Regions from separate parts of the Rahnella sp. ATs2 genome, predicted to be linked through region 1. Evidence: predicted binding sites of a transcription regulator. Region 1 holds the regulator's gene; each other region holds the start of a gene.
The links. Region 1 encodes PurR, which represses purine synthesis genes. Its sites were predicted from a motif close to CANGCAAACGTTTGCNTG; they were not measured.

Region 1 (4,944 bases):
TATGTTGGCAACGGCAAATTCATTCAGTCGCCAAGAACCGGTGAAGACATCAAAATCACCTCACTGGGCGATGATTACTGGCAAGACCACTATGTTGGCGCACGTCGGGTGATGACCCCACAAACAATCCGATAATAAACAATTCGTTAAGTCTGAAGTTTCGCTAATCAGCCATTGAATAGCACTTAACGAAGAGTTTCTGCAGGGAAGAGTATCGGCGGTAACGGTCACTGCGTAAAATTGAAAAGGGCGATTCCTGTGAAAGGTATCGCCCTTTTTTGTTGCGTCTCACTACTGTCTTAGTGCCAGATTAGTTCATCACTGCCGTGAAGCTGAAAGCGATAATCATGAGCAAAGCGCATACCGTGGTGATCAACGATAATTTCAGGTTGCTGTCCATCAAACCCCCTTTCGGATCAAGTTGTGGCGTTTCTTTTAGCCACACTAAATGTGTGCCAACGCATTTTCGCATAATTCACTTTTAAAATCTTCTGCTGAATGAAAATGTGAACATGACAATTTTACTTCCACTTTCATGCATTATAAGAGAAAATTGTCGGTTAACACGCCTGTGTGCCGGTCGATTTCACCCGAGAGCATTTCACGCCTCATTCTGAAGAATCCACCCAATGATTACACTGCCCTTTTAGATGTCCGCAGTGTAATCAGCGCAAGCAAACGATTAACATAATGCTAACGTGCTGAAGCACGGAAGTTCAGGAGTCATTCTTTACATGGCAACGATTAAAGATGTCGCAAAGCGCGCTGGCGTTTCCACTACAACCGTGTCGCACGTCATCAATAAAACACGTTTCGTCGCCGAAGAAACCAGGGAAGCAGTGCTGCTTGCCATTAAAGAGCTACATTATTCGCCGAGCGCCGTAGCCCGTAGTCTTAAAGTGAATAACACCAAGACAATTGGTCTGCTGGCAACCTCCAGTGAAGCGCCCTATTTCGCCGAGGTGATTGAAGCCGTAGAGAACAGCTGCTTCTCCAAAGGCTATACGCTGATCTTGTGTAACTCGCACAACAATCTGGAAAAACAACAGGCCTATCTGCAAATGCTGGCGCAAAAACGCGTCGATGGTCTGCTGGTCATGTGCGCGGAATACCCTGATGAATTACTCAATATGCTTGAAGAGTATCGTTCGATTCCTATGGTGGTGATGGACTGGGGCGAAGCGCGTAAAAACTTCACCGACAGCATTATCGACAATGCTTTCGAAGGCGGATATATGGCCGGACGCTATCTGATCGAACGCGGGCATCGTGATATTGGCGTAATCCCGGGACAACTCGCGCGTAACACCGGCGGCGGTCGTTTCCAGGGTTTTGTCAAAGCGCTGACGGAAGCCAATATCCCGCTTCGCGAAGAATGGGTGGTTCAGGGCGATTTCGAGCCGGAGTCAGGTTATCAGGCGATGCATAAGATTCTGATGCAGAAACAACGCCCCACCGCCGTCTTCTGCGGGGGTGATGTCATGGCGATGGGCGCAATTTGCGCCGCTGATGAACTCGGATTGCGCGTCCCGCAAGATATTTCGGTGATTGGTTACGATAACGTGCGTAATGCGCGGTACTTCTCTCCGGCACTGACGACCGTGCATCAGCCGAAAGAACGGTTGGGTGAGATGGCCTTTACTATGTTACTCGACCGCATCGTCAGCAAACGTGAAGAATCACAGACCATCGAGGTGCATCCGAAACTGGTTGAGCGTCGTTCGGTGGCCGATGGCCCGTACCGCGACTATCGCCGTTAATGTTTGCCTTTAATCTTTTATAACGCCTGCTTTTGCAGGCGTTTTATTTCTCAGTCCCGCAACCATTCACGGTTCATCGTTTCTGTATCACCCATATATTCCAGCAACCACGCCAGTGAAGGTGACGGATTACTCTGGTCCCACGTGAGGCAACACGGGCTGTCAGGGAAGGTATTCTCCAGCGCCAGAACCTGCAATGTCTGCTGCTCAATGCGATGGCTCACGCGATGTACCGGCATCATTCCCACACATAAACCTTCACTCAGACATTCAAGCGCGCAGGTCCAGTCCGGCACAACCAGACGCCGCTGGTTATCGAGTGTCCAGGTATCACGCTTAGGCAACGTCCGCGAGGTATCTTCAAGACACAATGCGGGATAAGGCCTGAGCTGGTCATCACTGAGCGCACCCGGTAACTGCGCCAGCGGATGCTGCGGGCTGACCACGCAGTGCCAGTCCATAAACCCCATGTCGCGAAAACTGAAACGACCACCAACCGGTATCGCCCGCGTCGCACCGATTGCCACATCAGCACGTCCGTCAACCAGTGCGTCCCACACACCATTAAACACTTCGGAATGAATAATCAGCTCCGTATCAGGAAAATGACGATAGAAATCCAGCACCAGTCGCCGGGTTCTTGCCGGTTTAACAATTCTGTCGACAGCAATACGTAACTCGCCCCGCCAGCCGTTGGCAACCTGCTGACATTGGCGTCTTGTAGCTATCATTTTTTTTATCAGAACCCGCGCTTCATCCACGAAAACTTTGCCCGCTGGCGTTAAAACGACGTCGCGGTGTCGACGTTCAAACAAGGGCACCGCCAGCCATTGTTCGAGCTGACGAACGGTGTAGCTGATGGCAGAAGGGACCCGATGTAGTTCCTGTGCCGCCGCACTGAAGCTTCCGGTTCTTGCCACCGCATCAACGACTTCCAGAGCGTATTCTGACCACATATTTTAGCCTTCAATATTTTTGATAGCAGAGTGCAAATATTAACGTTTCACAACGCTGTTATCAAAGCGTTAAAATCTGCCTCCGAACAGATCCCTGCATCAAATCATCTGCAATAAATAAATTAACGAGATAATAATGAAACCCTCCTTTGGATTTATGCTCTATCTGGCTGGCCTGAGCATGCTCGGCTTTTTAGCCACAGATATGTACCTTCCTGCGTTCAGCGCAATGCAAATTAGCCTGATGACCAGTCCGGGAATGATCAGCGCCAGCCTGAGTATTTTTCTCGGCGGATTCGCCATCGGACAATTGCTGTGGGGACCGCTGTCAGACCGCATTGGCCGCAAACCGGTTTTACTGCTGGGCCTGACACTGTTTGCCGTCGGCTGCCTGGGCGTGATTTGGGTCGAGAACGTGCGCGCCCTTCTGGCGCTGCGTTTCTTACAGGCCATGGGCGTCTGTGCCGCCGCAGTGACCTGGCAGGCAATCGTGGTGGACCGTTTTTCAGCGGATGTCGCTAAAAAAACCTTCGCCAGCATTATGCCTTTAGTGGCACTTTCGCCGGCGCTGGCTCCTTTGCTTGGCGCCTGGGTGCTCAATCATTTTGACTGGGAAGCGATATTTGCCCTGCTGACTGCGGTCGCCGCCCTGTTGCTTATCGCCACCTTCACGCTGCGGGAAAATAAGCCGGCAGAACACAAATCTGACGAAAAAGCGGGCTTTGGCACGTTGCTGAAGTCGCGCGTTTACAGCGGTAATGTCATGATTTACGCTGCCTGTTCCGCCGGTTTCTTTGCCTGGCTGACAGGTTCGCCGTTTATTCTGAGTGATATGGGTTATTCGCCGGGCGTGATTGGCCTGAGCTATGTTCCGCAGACCATCGCTTTCCTGCTCGGTGGTTTCGGCTGCCGGTTGCTTATCAGTAAGGTAGATGGGAATAAAATTTTACCCTGGCTGCTGACAGGATATGGTCTGAGTGTTGCGGGTCTGTTCTGTGTTGCCATGTTCACTGATGCCGGGTTGGTGAGCTTGTTGATCCCGTTCTGTTTCATGGCTTTGGTGAATGGCGCAATCTATCCAATTGTTGTGGCAAATGCATTAATGCCATTTCCTGCTAATACAGGGAAAGCGGCTGCGTTGCAAAATACCCTGCAATTGGGATTGTGTTTCCTCGCCAGTTTGCTGGTTTCCGCATTTATTGCGCAACCATTAATAGCGACAGTCACCACCATGCTGTCTACACTATTGTTGGTAGTTTTGGGCCGGTGGATGTCTGTGCGGCACAAAAATCCGCAATATACAGAGCAAAAGTCGGAGCAGGAAGCCTGAGTAAGCCTTGAAAGTTAATCGTTATAATGACCATAAGTTACAATCACTTACTGGTCATTTTCATTCGTGACGATTAACTATTGAGAATGCCTGCCGGCGAGCCTATACTCAACAAAACCCAATAAAATAGCATTTTTACAAAACTTTTATTACATACTTAAACCGGACGCGCGGAATGCGTCACACTATTTTTTCTGGTACGTTTTTCAAGGATGATTTTCCTGCGTGACTTGTGCCCGCAGGCGTTCTTCTAAATTTCCTCTGTTGGTGTCGGATATCGGACGAGGCGCTAGTCGTCTGTTCTCATAAAGACCTGCAAAAAATAGCCTTTGCTTTTCCCGGCAGGTTAATAAGTCAGAAGAGAAAGTGATGGAGAAGCTATGAGTTCATCGTGTATAGAAGACCTAAGCATTCAGGATAATCAGTGGTATCGGATAGCCAGTGAAATGCTGGCGATGGCAGACATCCAGGTAAATGGTAATCGCCCTTTCGACCTTAAAGTAAAAAACACTGACTTTTTTAAGCGTGTTTTACAGGAAGGTTCTCTGGGTCTGGGTGAAAGCTATATGGATGGTTGGTGGGAATGCGACCGCCTTGATATTTTTTTCCAGCGTGTTCTCCGTGCAGGTTTGGAAAATAAACTCCCCCACCATTTTAAAGACACTCTGCGGGTAGCCGCGGCACGCCTTACCAATTTGCAATCGCGTAAACGTGCATGGATTGTCGGCAAAGAGCATTATGATTTGGGCAACGATTTATTCACGCTGATGCTCGACCCGTATATGCAATATTCCTGTGGCTACTGGAAAGAAGCAACAACGCTGGAAGAAGCGCAGGAAGCCAAACTCAAAATGATCTGCGATAAACTGCAATTAAAACCGGGGCAGCGTTTGCTCGA
Region 2 (4,944 bases), on a different contig from region 1:
CCCAATTATCAGGAAGACGTCCTGCGTCTGACGACGGGTTGTTCAGTAGAAGTGACCGGTACTGTTGTCGCATCTCCTGGCGAAGGCCAGAGTTTCGAACTGCAGGCAACCGCTGTTAAAGTTGTTGGCTGGGTGGATGACCCTGATACCTACCCGATGGCGGCAAAACGCCACAGTATCGAATACCTGCGTGAGGTGGCTCACCTTCGCCCGCGCACCAACCTGATTGGCGCCGTTGCCCGTGTGCGCAACACCCTGTCTCAGGCGATTCACCGTTTCTATCATGAAAACGGCTACTTCTGGGTGTCCACTCCGCTGATTACTGCTTCCGATACCGAAGGTGCGGGTGAAATGTTCCGCGTTTCTACGCTGGATCTGCAAAACCTGCCGCGTACCGATAAAGGCGAAATCGACTTCAGCGAAGACTTCTTCGGTAAAGAAGCATTCCTTACCGTTTCCGGTCAGCTTAACGGTGAAACCTATGCATGTGCGCTGTCCAAGGTTTATACCTTCGGCCCGACCTTCCGCGCAGAAAACTCAAACACCAGCCGCCACCTTGCTGAGTTCTGGATGGTTGAACCGGAAGTGGCTTTTGCTACGCTGGATGACATCGCGTCACTGGCTGAAAACATGCTTAAATATGTTTTCAAAGCCGTTTTAGACGAACGTGCAGACGATATGGCCTTTTTTGCCGATCGCATAGACAAAGATGCTGTTGCGCGCCTTGAGCGATTTGTAACATCCGATTTCGCGCAAGTGGATTACACCGATGCTGTAGAAATCCTAATGAATTGTGGCCAGAAATTTGAAAACCCGGTTTCCTGGGGTGTAGATCTTTCTTCTGAACACGAACGTTACCTGGCTGAGCAGCATTTCAAAGCGCCTGTTGTGGTCAAAAACTACCCTAAAGATATCAAAGCCTTCTACATGCGTATGAACGATGATGGCAAAACTGTTGCCGCAATGGACGTTCTTGCGCCAGGTATTGGTGAGATTATCGGCGGTTCTCAGCGTGAAGAACGTCTGGATGTATTGGACGCGCGAATGGCTGAAATGGGTCTGAATAAAGAAGATTATTGGTGGTATCGCGATCTTCGCCGTTACGGCACTGTCCCGCATTCCGGCTTCGGGTTAGGTTTTGAGCGTTTAGTTGCTTATGTGACCGGTGTTCAAAACGTTCGTGACGTGATCCCGTTCCCACGTACACCACGTAGTGCAACCTTCTAATTAATTAAACTATTTCTAATTAACAAAATAGTTACAAAACTAAGGCCAGCAATGCTGGCCTTAGTCATTTTGAAAGATAGATCCCTGTCACAAAGTTCCGTAAAATACACATTTTGTAATACATTTTTTCTGACTGAAACATATTTAGTAATTTAGTAGCATTTTCGCTATGGATTAAGCTTACTACGGATGGAATAGTGCGTTCAGACACAGGAGACACCAAACTTTCGTGAATAGTTCCGTAAAGAATTATTTAGGCAGTGGCAGGTGTCCAAATAAAACCAATGAGGGTAATAATAATGATGAAGCGCAATATTCTTGCAGTGGTAATCCCTGCTCTGTTAGTTGCTGGTGCAGCTAACGCAGCTGAGATCTATAACAAAGACGGCAACAAACTGGATCTGTACGGTAAAGTTGACGCGCGTCACACCTTCTCTGACAACGCTGGCGACGATGGCGACCAGACCTATGTCCGTTTCGGCTTCAAAGGCGAAACTCAAATTACTGACCAACTGACCGGTTACGGCCAGTGGGAATACAACGTTCAGGCTAACCACGCAGAAAGCGCTGGCGACGAAGGCAACAAAACTCGTCTGGGCTTCGCTGGTCTGAAATTTGGCGATGCAGGTTCTTTCGACTACGGTCGTAACTACGGCGTAATCTACGACGTAATGTCCTACACCGACCAATTGCCAATCTTTGGCGATGACACCATGTACCAGAACAACGACAACTTCATGGTTGGTCGTGGTAATGGCATGGCAACTTACCGTAACAGCAACTTCTTCGGTCTGGTTGACGGCCTGAGCTTCGCTGTACAGTACCAGGGTAAAAACGACGAAGGTCGTGACGATCGTGGCGCAGTTGATTCCAATGGCGACGGCTGGGGTACTTCTGCCGCTTATGCTATCGGCGACTCCGGTGTTAGCCTGACAGGTGCTTACTTCTCTTCTAACCGTACCTCTCTGCAGAAGCAAGATGGTGCTGGTGATAAAGCTGACGCATACGCATTCGGCGCGAAATACGACGCTAACAACCTGTACCTGGCGACCTTCTACGGTGAATCACGTAACACCACTGATTACGGCAACCCGGATTCTATCGCTAACAAAACTCAGAACTTCGAAGTTGTTGCTCAGTACCAGTTCGATTTCGGTCTGCGCCCATCTATCGCCTACCTGCAGTCTAAAGGTAAGGACCTGAACGGCTTCACCAAAAATGGTTCAACCTACGGCGGCGGCGATGCTGACCTGGTTAAATACGTAGAAGTAGGTACTTACTACTACTTCAACAAAAACATGTCTACCTATGTTGACTACAAAATCAACCTGCTGGACGACAACAGCTACACCAAAGCATCTGGCCGTAGCACAGACGACATCGTTGGTGTTGGTCTGCAATACCAGTTCTAATATCGCTTAACGATGCGCTTTCGGGCGCATCAAAGTGGATATCAAGGCAGAGCTTCGGTTCTGCCTTTTGCATTTAATCAATTCAAAAAACGAACTTTGCTACCCTCTTCCATAAAAAATTTTAATCTCACACGCCTTCTCACAACTCTGCTTTCTTTTTGCCGCAAACGGTTGGCAAACGACAGCGCTGGCGGTACCCTGATGCCCTCTTTCGTCATATCAGGCTATGGAATTTTCCGACATGTTTGAAAAAATCACTGCAGCACCTGCTGACCCTATTCTGGGTCTTACCGATCTTTTCCGCGCTGATGATCGCTCGAATAAAATCAATCTTGGGATTGGTGTTTATAAAGATGAAACGGGTAAAACGCCGGTTTTGGCCAGCGTGAAAAAAGCCGAACAGTTCCTGTTGGAAAATGAAACCACGAAAACCTATCTGAGCATCGACGGATTGCCTGATTTTGCACATTGCACGCAGGAACTGCTGTTCGGTAAAGGCAGCACTGTGATTGCAGACAAGCGTGCGCACACGGCACAAACGCCTGGCGGTACCGGTGCCCTGCGCATTGCAGCAGATTTTATTGCGACACAAACCAGCGCCAAACGCGTGTGGGTCAGCAATCCAAGCTGGCCGAACCATAAAGGCGTATTTTCCGCTTCAGGCCTGGAAGTTGCAGAGTACAACTATTACGACGCAGCCAATCACAGTCTTGATTTCGACGGCATGCTGAAAAGCCTGAGCGAAGCGAAAGCCGGTGACGTAGTGTTGTTCCACGGTTGCTGCCACAACCCTACGGGTATCGACCCGACTGAAGAACAATGGGCGAAGCTGGCTGAATTGTCTGTGGCAAACGGCTGGTTACCGCTGTTCGATTTTGCTTATCAGGGTTTTGCTAAGGGTCTGGAAGAAGATGCCGCGGGTCTGCGCCTGTTTGTTGCCAGCCATAAAGAGTTACTGGTCGCCAGTTCTTACTCGAAAAACTTCGGCCTGTATAATGAACGTGTCGGCGCCTGTACGTTAGTCGCCGCTGACGCTGAAACCGCCGATCGCGCGTTCAGTCAGATGAAATCGGTTATCCGTGCAAACTACTCTAACCCGCCAGCACACGGCGCAGCGGTTGTAGCTACCATTCTGGGTAACGAAGCCTTGCGCACGCTGTGGGAGCAGGAACTGAGCGATATGCGTCAGCGTATCCACCGTATGCGTCAGTTGTTTGTCAGCACCTTGCAGGAAAAAGGGGCGCAGCAGGATTTCAGCTTTATTATCAATCAGAACGGGATGTTCTCTTTCAGCGGCCTGACCAAAGATCAGGTATTGCGTTTACGGGATGAATTCGGTGTATACGCGGTGAATTCAGGACGTATCAACGTTGCGGGTATCACACTCGACAATATGGCACCACTGTGTGAAGCCATCGTCGCCGTACTGTAATCGTTAAGCACTGCTTCTCGATTAAAAAAGCCCGTCAGGACACTGACGGGCTTTTTGTATTCAGGCAATCAATAATTACCAGACCGGCATTTCATCCTGCAGGAAAGGATTGTTTTTACGCTCGTAACCAAAGTCAGACATCGGGCCATGACCTGGAATAAAGACCATGTCATCACCCAGAGGCAACAGCTTGGTTTTAATCGAGTGGATCAGCGCCTGATGATCACCGCGCGGGAAATCACTTCGCCCTACGCCGCCTTTGAAAATCACGTCACCGGAAATGGCAATACGCGTTTCATCATTGATGAAAACAATATGCCCCGGCGTATGACCCGGGCAATGTAATACAGATAAGGTTTCTTCGCCCACACTCACGGTGTCACCTTCCTCGAGCCAGGTATCAGGCGTCAGCGGGTCACAATGGTCAAGGCCAAACATCTGGCTCTGAGTTGGCAAAGCATCAAGCAGGAACTGATCTTCCTTCTGCGGGCCAATAACGGGCACCTGATAATGAGCAGCCAGTTCAGCGGCGGCACCTACGTGATCAAGATGACCGTGCGTGAGCAAAATTTGAGTAACCAGAACGCCTTTGGCAGACACTTCCTGAATGATACGCGGGGCTTCACCGCCGGGATCGACAATGGCGGCCTGATTGGTCTTCGTACACCAAATCAGAGAGCAGTTCTGGCTGAAGGCCGTGACGGTAATAAGATGGATTTTCATAGGGCTCCACAAAATGGCATGCACATCGGCAGGCCATTAATTACACACATCACCAGGTCCGTGCGGGGCCGGTATCGATGTGCACAAAGTTACTTCGTGGATAATATCCTACACCACCCATCCGCATTTTTAACGCTGCTTTGCGGATAT
Region 3 (4,944 bases), on a different contig from region 1:
ATATGCGCCAGTGCAAAAACAAAACCGCGATCCAGCAAGCTCAGGCGACTGCCGCTGAATGCCGGATCCATGCTGCTGCCATAAGAACCGTAGCCGTACACCAGCAACGGATTTTCATTCGGCTTAAACAACTCACGACGATACACCAGCGACACCGGCACTTTCACACCATCGCGCGCCGTAACCCAGACACGTTCGCTGCGATAATTGTCTGCATCGAAATCTTTTACTTCCTGCTGTTTAAGCAAGGTACGTTCATGCGTATCGAGATCCAGTTCAAACAACGAGCTCGGCATAGTCATCGAGGAATAGCCATAACGCAGTAAGGACGTATCCGGTTCCGGATTGTATGCCAGCCAGGTGGTATACGTCGGATCGTCGAACGCCAGTGATTTTTCCTCACCGGATTTCCAGTGGATCTGACGCAACTGCGTGAGCCCCTGATGACGCTCTTCCACCACCAGCCAGTCACGGAACAGACTGAAGCCTTCCAGCATCACTTCAATGCGCGGTGCAATCAGCGTCTGCCAGTTGGCTTCCACGCCATCTCCACTCTTATAAAGTCCGAAGTTTTTGCCGTCTTTATTGGAACGGATGTAGAAATGCCCAAGGTAATGATCGAGGGCGTATTCATGATCTTTACGACGTGAAAGAAATACCTGCGGTTTGGCCTGCGGATCATCGGCATCCAGCAGCAGGATCTCGGAAGTCGTGGTGCTGTCGAGGTGGATCAGAATGTATTTTTCAGACGTGGTTTTATCCAGTCCGACGTAAAACGTGTCGTCTTTTTCTTCGTACACCAGCTTGTCGGTTTTCGGATCCGTGCCGACCACGTGGCGATAAACCTGATACGGCAGCAACGTTTTCTTGTGTTTGCGCACGTAATACAGCGTCTGAGAATCGTTAGCCCATTCGCTGCTGCCGGAGGTGTTTTTTAACAGATCGTCTGTCCAGGTTTCGTCATCGAGTTTTTTGATACGGATATCGTACTGACGGCGGGAAAGAAAATCTTCCGCCACGGCCATGAGTCGATTATCAGGACTGATATCCAGACCACCCAGCGTGTAAAACTCACTGTCTTTGGCGCGCTCATTGCCATCAATCAGTGTACTCCAGTTTTCTTGTCCGGCGGCAGGCTGGCGCAGATAGATGGCGTATTCGTTGCCCGGCTCATAACGGGTCTGATAGCGATAACCGTGTTTCACGTAAGGAACAGAATGATCCTGCTGCGCAATTCGCGCCACCATTTCGCCGTACAGCGTTTCACGCAATGCCTGCTGTGGCTGCATGGCCTGTTCAGTAAATTCATTTTCAGCCGTGAGATAGGCCAGAACCTGAGGATCGGCGCGGTCATCGTCACGCAGCCAGTAATAATTATCGACACGGTCATCACCGTGAATACTCAGGGTTTGCGGGCGTTTTTCAGCCTTTGGAGGTGTCATCATCTCGGGATCTCTTTGTCCTCTTTGCGGTGTGACAAGAGTGACAGGTTTAGACAGGGAAACCAAGAGACGTCAATGCGGGGGAAATAATGCGTCCGCTAAGGAGTTAACGGACGCAGTCGGTGCTTATAACGGCGCGCTGTAGCTGATTTCGCCAATCTGACAGTTGAGGGTCACCTGATAGGTTTTATCGGTGTGATCACCACGCACTTTCAGCGGGATATCCCATTTCGCATTACTGCCGCTGATACTGTCGGTCACCACCCACGCGACCGGCGTGGAAGTGCCGAGCACTTTTTTATCCGCATCCCAGCGCGGAATACGATTTTGCAGGAAATCACGTTTTACCAGCGCGGCCACGTCATCTTTGGTGGCCGTGGCGCACGGTGTCACCGTTGCCGTTCTCACTTCGGGTTCATCAGCCTGTGCGACCTGGCTCAGGCTGCTCATTCCTGCAACGGCCATCACAACGCCCAAGATTAACTTTTTCATCGTTCGTCTTCCCAGTCTTTGTCGTTCATCCAGTTGACCTTGCCGGAGCCGTGGACCTTAAAAATAATAGCCCTACCAATTGCAAGGTCATCGCTTGCGTTAGATAATATAATCCTCAACAAGGCAATAACACAACATTAACAACATGACGTTCGATTCAAAGATAAGCCGGTAGCGAAAAGTTATCAGCGCAAACCTTTATCGTAAAATGATGGCCTTACAGTTTTTGCCTTTGATTTTCCCTTCCTGCAAACGCTGCAATGCTTTCTTCGCGCTTTTCTGGCGGATCGCCACATAGGCGTGAACCGGGAACATATCGATTTTACCGACTTCAGCAGCGGTCAGCCCAGCATCGCCGGTCAGCGCACCGAGAATGTCGCCGGGACGGATTTTGGCTTTGCGGCCGCCATCAATACACAATGTCGCCATTTCAGGATCCAGCGCCACCGGCGTTGCGGCCAGCGCCTGAGCAGCAGGCTGCCAGGTGAAACGCTGACGGGTATAATCTTCCAGCGCGGTCACACGCGGCATTTCCTGCGGCGTCACCAGGCTGACGGCCAGACCGCTCGTTCCTGCACGGCCGGTACGCCCCACGCGGTGAACGTGAACTTCCGGATCGAAAGACAGCTCGTAGTTGATCACCAGTCCCAGCTGTTTAATGTCCAGCCCGCGCGCGGCCACGTCTGTCGCTACCAGCACACGGCAACTGCCGTTGGAGAAACGTACCAGCACGCGATCGCGATCACGCTGTTCAAGGTCGCCATTCAGCGCCAGCGCGCTGATGCCTTTCGCTTTCAGGTCATCACAAACATCCTGACAGTCACGCTTGGTATTACAGAACACCACGCAGGACGTTGGCTGATACTGATACAGCACCGCAGCCAGCAGGGATAAACGCTGTTGCTTACCGGCTTCAATGAAGATTTGCTGAATATCGGCAATGTCATCTTCACCTTCGATTTCAACCTTCAGCGGCTGACGCTGGAATTTGGAACTGATGCGCTCAATGCCGTCCGGATAGGTCGCGGAGAACAGCAACGTCTGGCGGTCCTGCGGCGTATAGCTGACGACATCCTCGATATCTTCACTAAAGCCCATGTCCAGCATGCGGTCAGCTTCATCCAGCACCAGCACTTTCAGCTCGTCGAGCTTGAGCGTGCCTTTACGCAGGTGTTCCTGAATACGGCCCGGCGTACCCACCACAATGTGCGGCGGATGGACCAGGGATTCGAGCTGGGGCCCGATCGCCTGGCCGCCACACAGGGTCAGAATTTTGATGTTCTGGGTAAATCGCGCCAGACGACGTAACTCTTTACTGACCTGATCGGCCAGTTCACGAGTCGGACACAGCACCAGCGCCTGAGCAACAAACTGTGAAACGGTAATGCTGTTCAGCAAACCAATACCAAAGGCGGCCGTTTTACCGCTGCCGGTTTTGGCTTTAGCGCGAACGTCCTGACCTTGCAGAATGGCAGGCAAAGAGGCTTCCTGAATCGGGGTCATTTCGGTGTAACCCAGTTCATTCAGGTTGGAAAGTTGCTCAGCGGGCAATGTCAGGGCAGAAAAGGAATGCGTGCTCAAGGCGATAACTCTTTATGTGAGGCAAAAATCGGGGCAGCGGCAGGAAGCCTGACGCCATGGTTTGGCTAAATGATAACAGAGACGCTCACCGGCTGCCTTAAACAGCAGAAAACAGGCTGAAAAAAATCCTGTAAAACACATTTTTGTTGCACAGAGAATTTTACCTGACGTGCCGCGCAATCGTTTTCGTCGCCGTTTATTTCAGATATACTGCGCGCCGAAATTCCTGTTTTCACTCATCACAGATCTGGGTACGAAGCTATGTTAACCATTGGTACTGCACTGCGCACCGGCGCCACCCGCGTCATGTTATTAGGCTCTGGCGAGCTGGGTAAAGAAGTGGCCATCGAATGTCAGCGTCTTGGCCTGGAAGTGATCGCCGTTGACCGCTACGCCGATGCACCGGCGATGCAGGTCGCTCATCGCAGTCATGTGATTAACATGCTTGACGGCGACGCGTTGAAAGCAGTTATCGAAAGTGAACGCCCTGATTTTATCGTGCCTGAAATCGAAGCCATCGCAACCAGCATGCTGGTTGAGCTGGAAAAACAGGGCCACAACGTGGTGCCTTGCGCCGAAGCGACCCGGCTCACCATGAACCGCGAAGGCATTCGCCGTCTGGCCGCTGAAACCCTGGAATTACCGACATCGACGTATCAGTTCGCTGATAATGAAGCGGCTTTCCGTCAGGCCGTCGATGCCATCGGTTATCCGTGCATTATCAAGCCGGTCATGAGTTCTTCCGGTAAAGGCCAGAGCCTGATCCGCAGCGCCGATCAGTTGCAGACCGCATGGGATTACGCGCAGCAAGGCGGCCGTGCAGGCGGCGGACGCGTGATTGTTGAAGGACTGGTGAAGTTTGATTTCGAAATCACTTTACTGACCATCAGCGCTGTTGATGGCATTCATTTCTGCGCGCCAATCGGACACCGTCAGGAAGACGGCGATTACCGCGAATCCTGGCAGCCACAGCAGATGACTGAGCTGGCATTGCAGCGTGCAAAAGACATCGCGGAGAAAGTGGTGAAAGCGCTGGGCGGCAAAGGCCTGTTCGGCGTTGAGCTGTTCGTGTGCGGAGACGAAGTGATTTTCAGCGAAGTCTCCCCTCGCCCGCACGACACCGGTATGGTGACGCTGATTTCTCAGGATCTGTCCGAGTTTGCGCTGCATGTGCGCGCGTTCCTCGGCCTACCTGTGGGTAAAATCCGCCAGTTCGGCCCTTCTGCATCTGCCGTGATTCTGCCGGAACTGACCAGCAATAACGTCACGTTCAGCGGTCTGGAAAATGCGCTGACGGGCTACAATCAGGTTCGTCTGTTCGGCAAGCCGGAAATCAGCGGTAAGCGTCGTCTGGGCGTGGCGCTGGCGATTGCAGACAATGTTGAAGACGCCGTGGAACAGGCGAAAAAAGCGGCCGCTGCGGTGGTTG

Region 2: the regulator PurR is predicted to act here: its motif matches at 2,800-2,817, upstream of ACJY2G_RS09420 (amino acid aminotransferase).
Region 3: the regulator PurR is predicted to act here: its motif matches at 3,689-3,706, upstream of purT (formate-dependent phosphoribosylglycinamide formyltransferase).

Annotation. Positions count from the first base shown of each region.
Region 1 is NZ_JBLYPL010000019.1:63,676-68,619, reverse strand. It holds gene ACJY2G_RS19450 (C40 family peptidase) at 1-135, shown strand, start outside; gene cydH (cytochrome bd-I oxidase subunit CydH) at 311-400, opposite strand; gene purR (HTH-type transcriptional repressor PurR) at 735-1,760, shown strand; gene punR (DNA-binding transcriptional activator PunR) at 1,811-2,716, opposite strand; gene punC (purine nucleoside transporter PunC) at 2,853-4,046, shown strand; gene cfa (cyclopropane fatty acyl phospholipid synthase) at 4,427-4,944, shown strand, end outside.
Region 2 is NZ_JBLYPL010000007.1:203,969-208,912, forward strand. It holds gene asnS (asparagine--tRNA ligase) at 1-1,227, shown strand, start outside; gene ompC (porin OmpC) at 1,527-2,639, shown strand; gene ACJY2G_RS09420 (amino acid aminotransferase) at 2,881-4,071, shown strand; gene ACJY2G_RS09425 (MBL fold metallo-hydrolase) at 4,147-4,794, opposite strand; gene ACJY2G_RS09430 (YcbK family protein) at 4,844-4,944, opposite strand, start outside.
Region 3 is NZ_JBLYPL010000022.1:30,926-35,869, reverse strand. It holds gene ACJY2G_RS20665 (S9 family peptidase) at 1-1,445, opposite strand, end outside; gene yebF (protein YebF) at 1,569-1,934, opposite strand; gene dbpA (ATP-dependent RNA helicase DbpA) at 2,133-3,515, opposite strand; gene purT (formate-dependent phosphoribosylglycinamide formyltransferase) at 3,777-4,944, shown strand, end outside.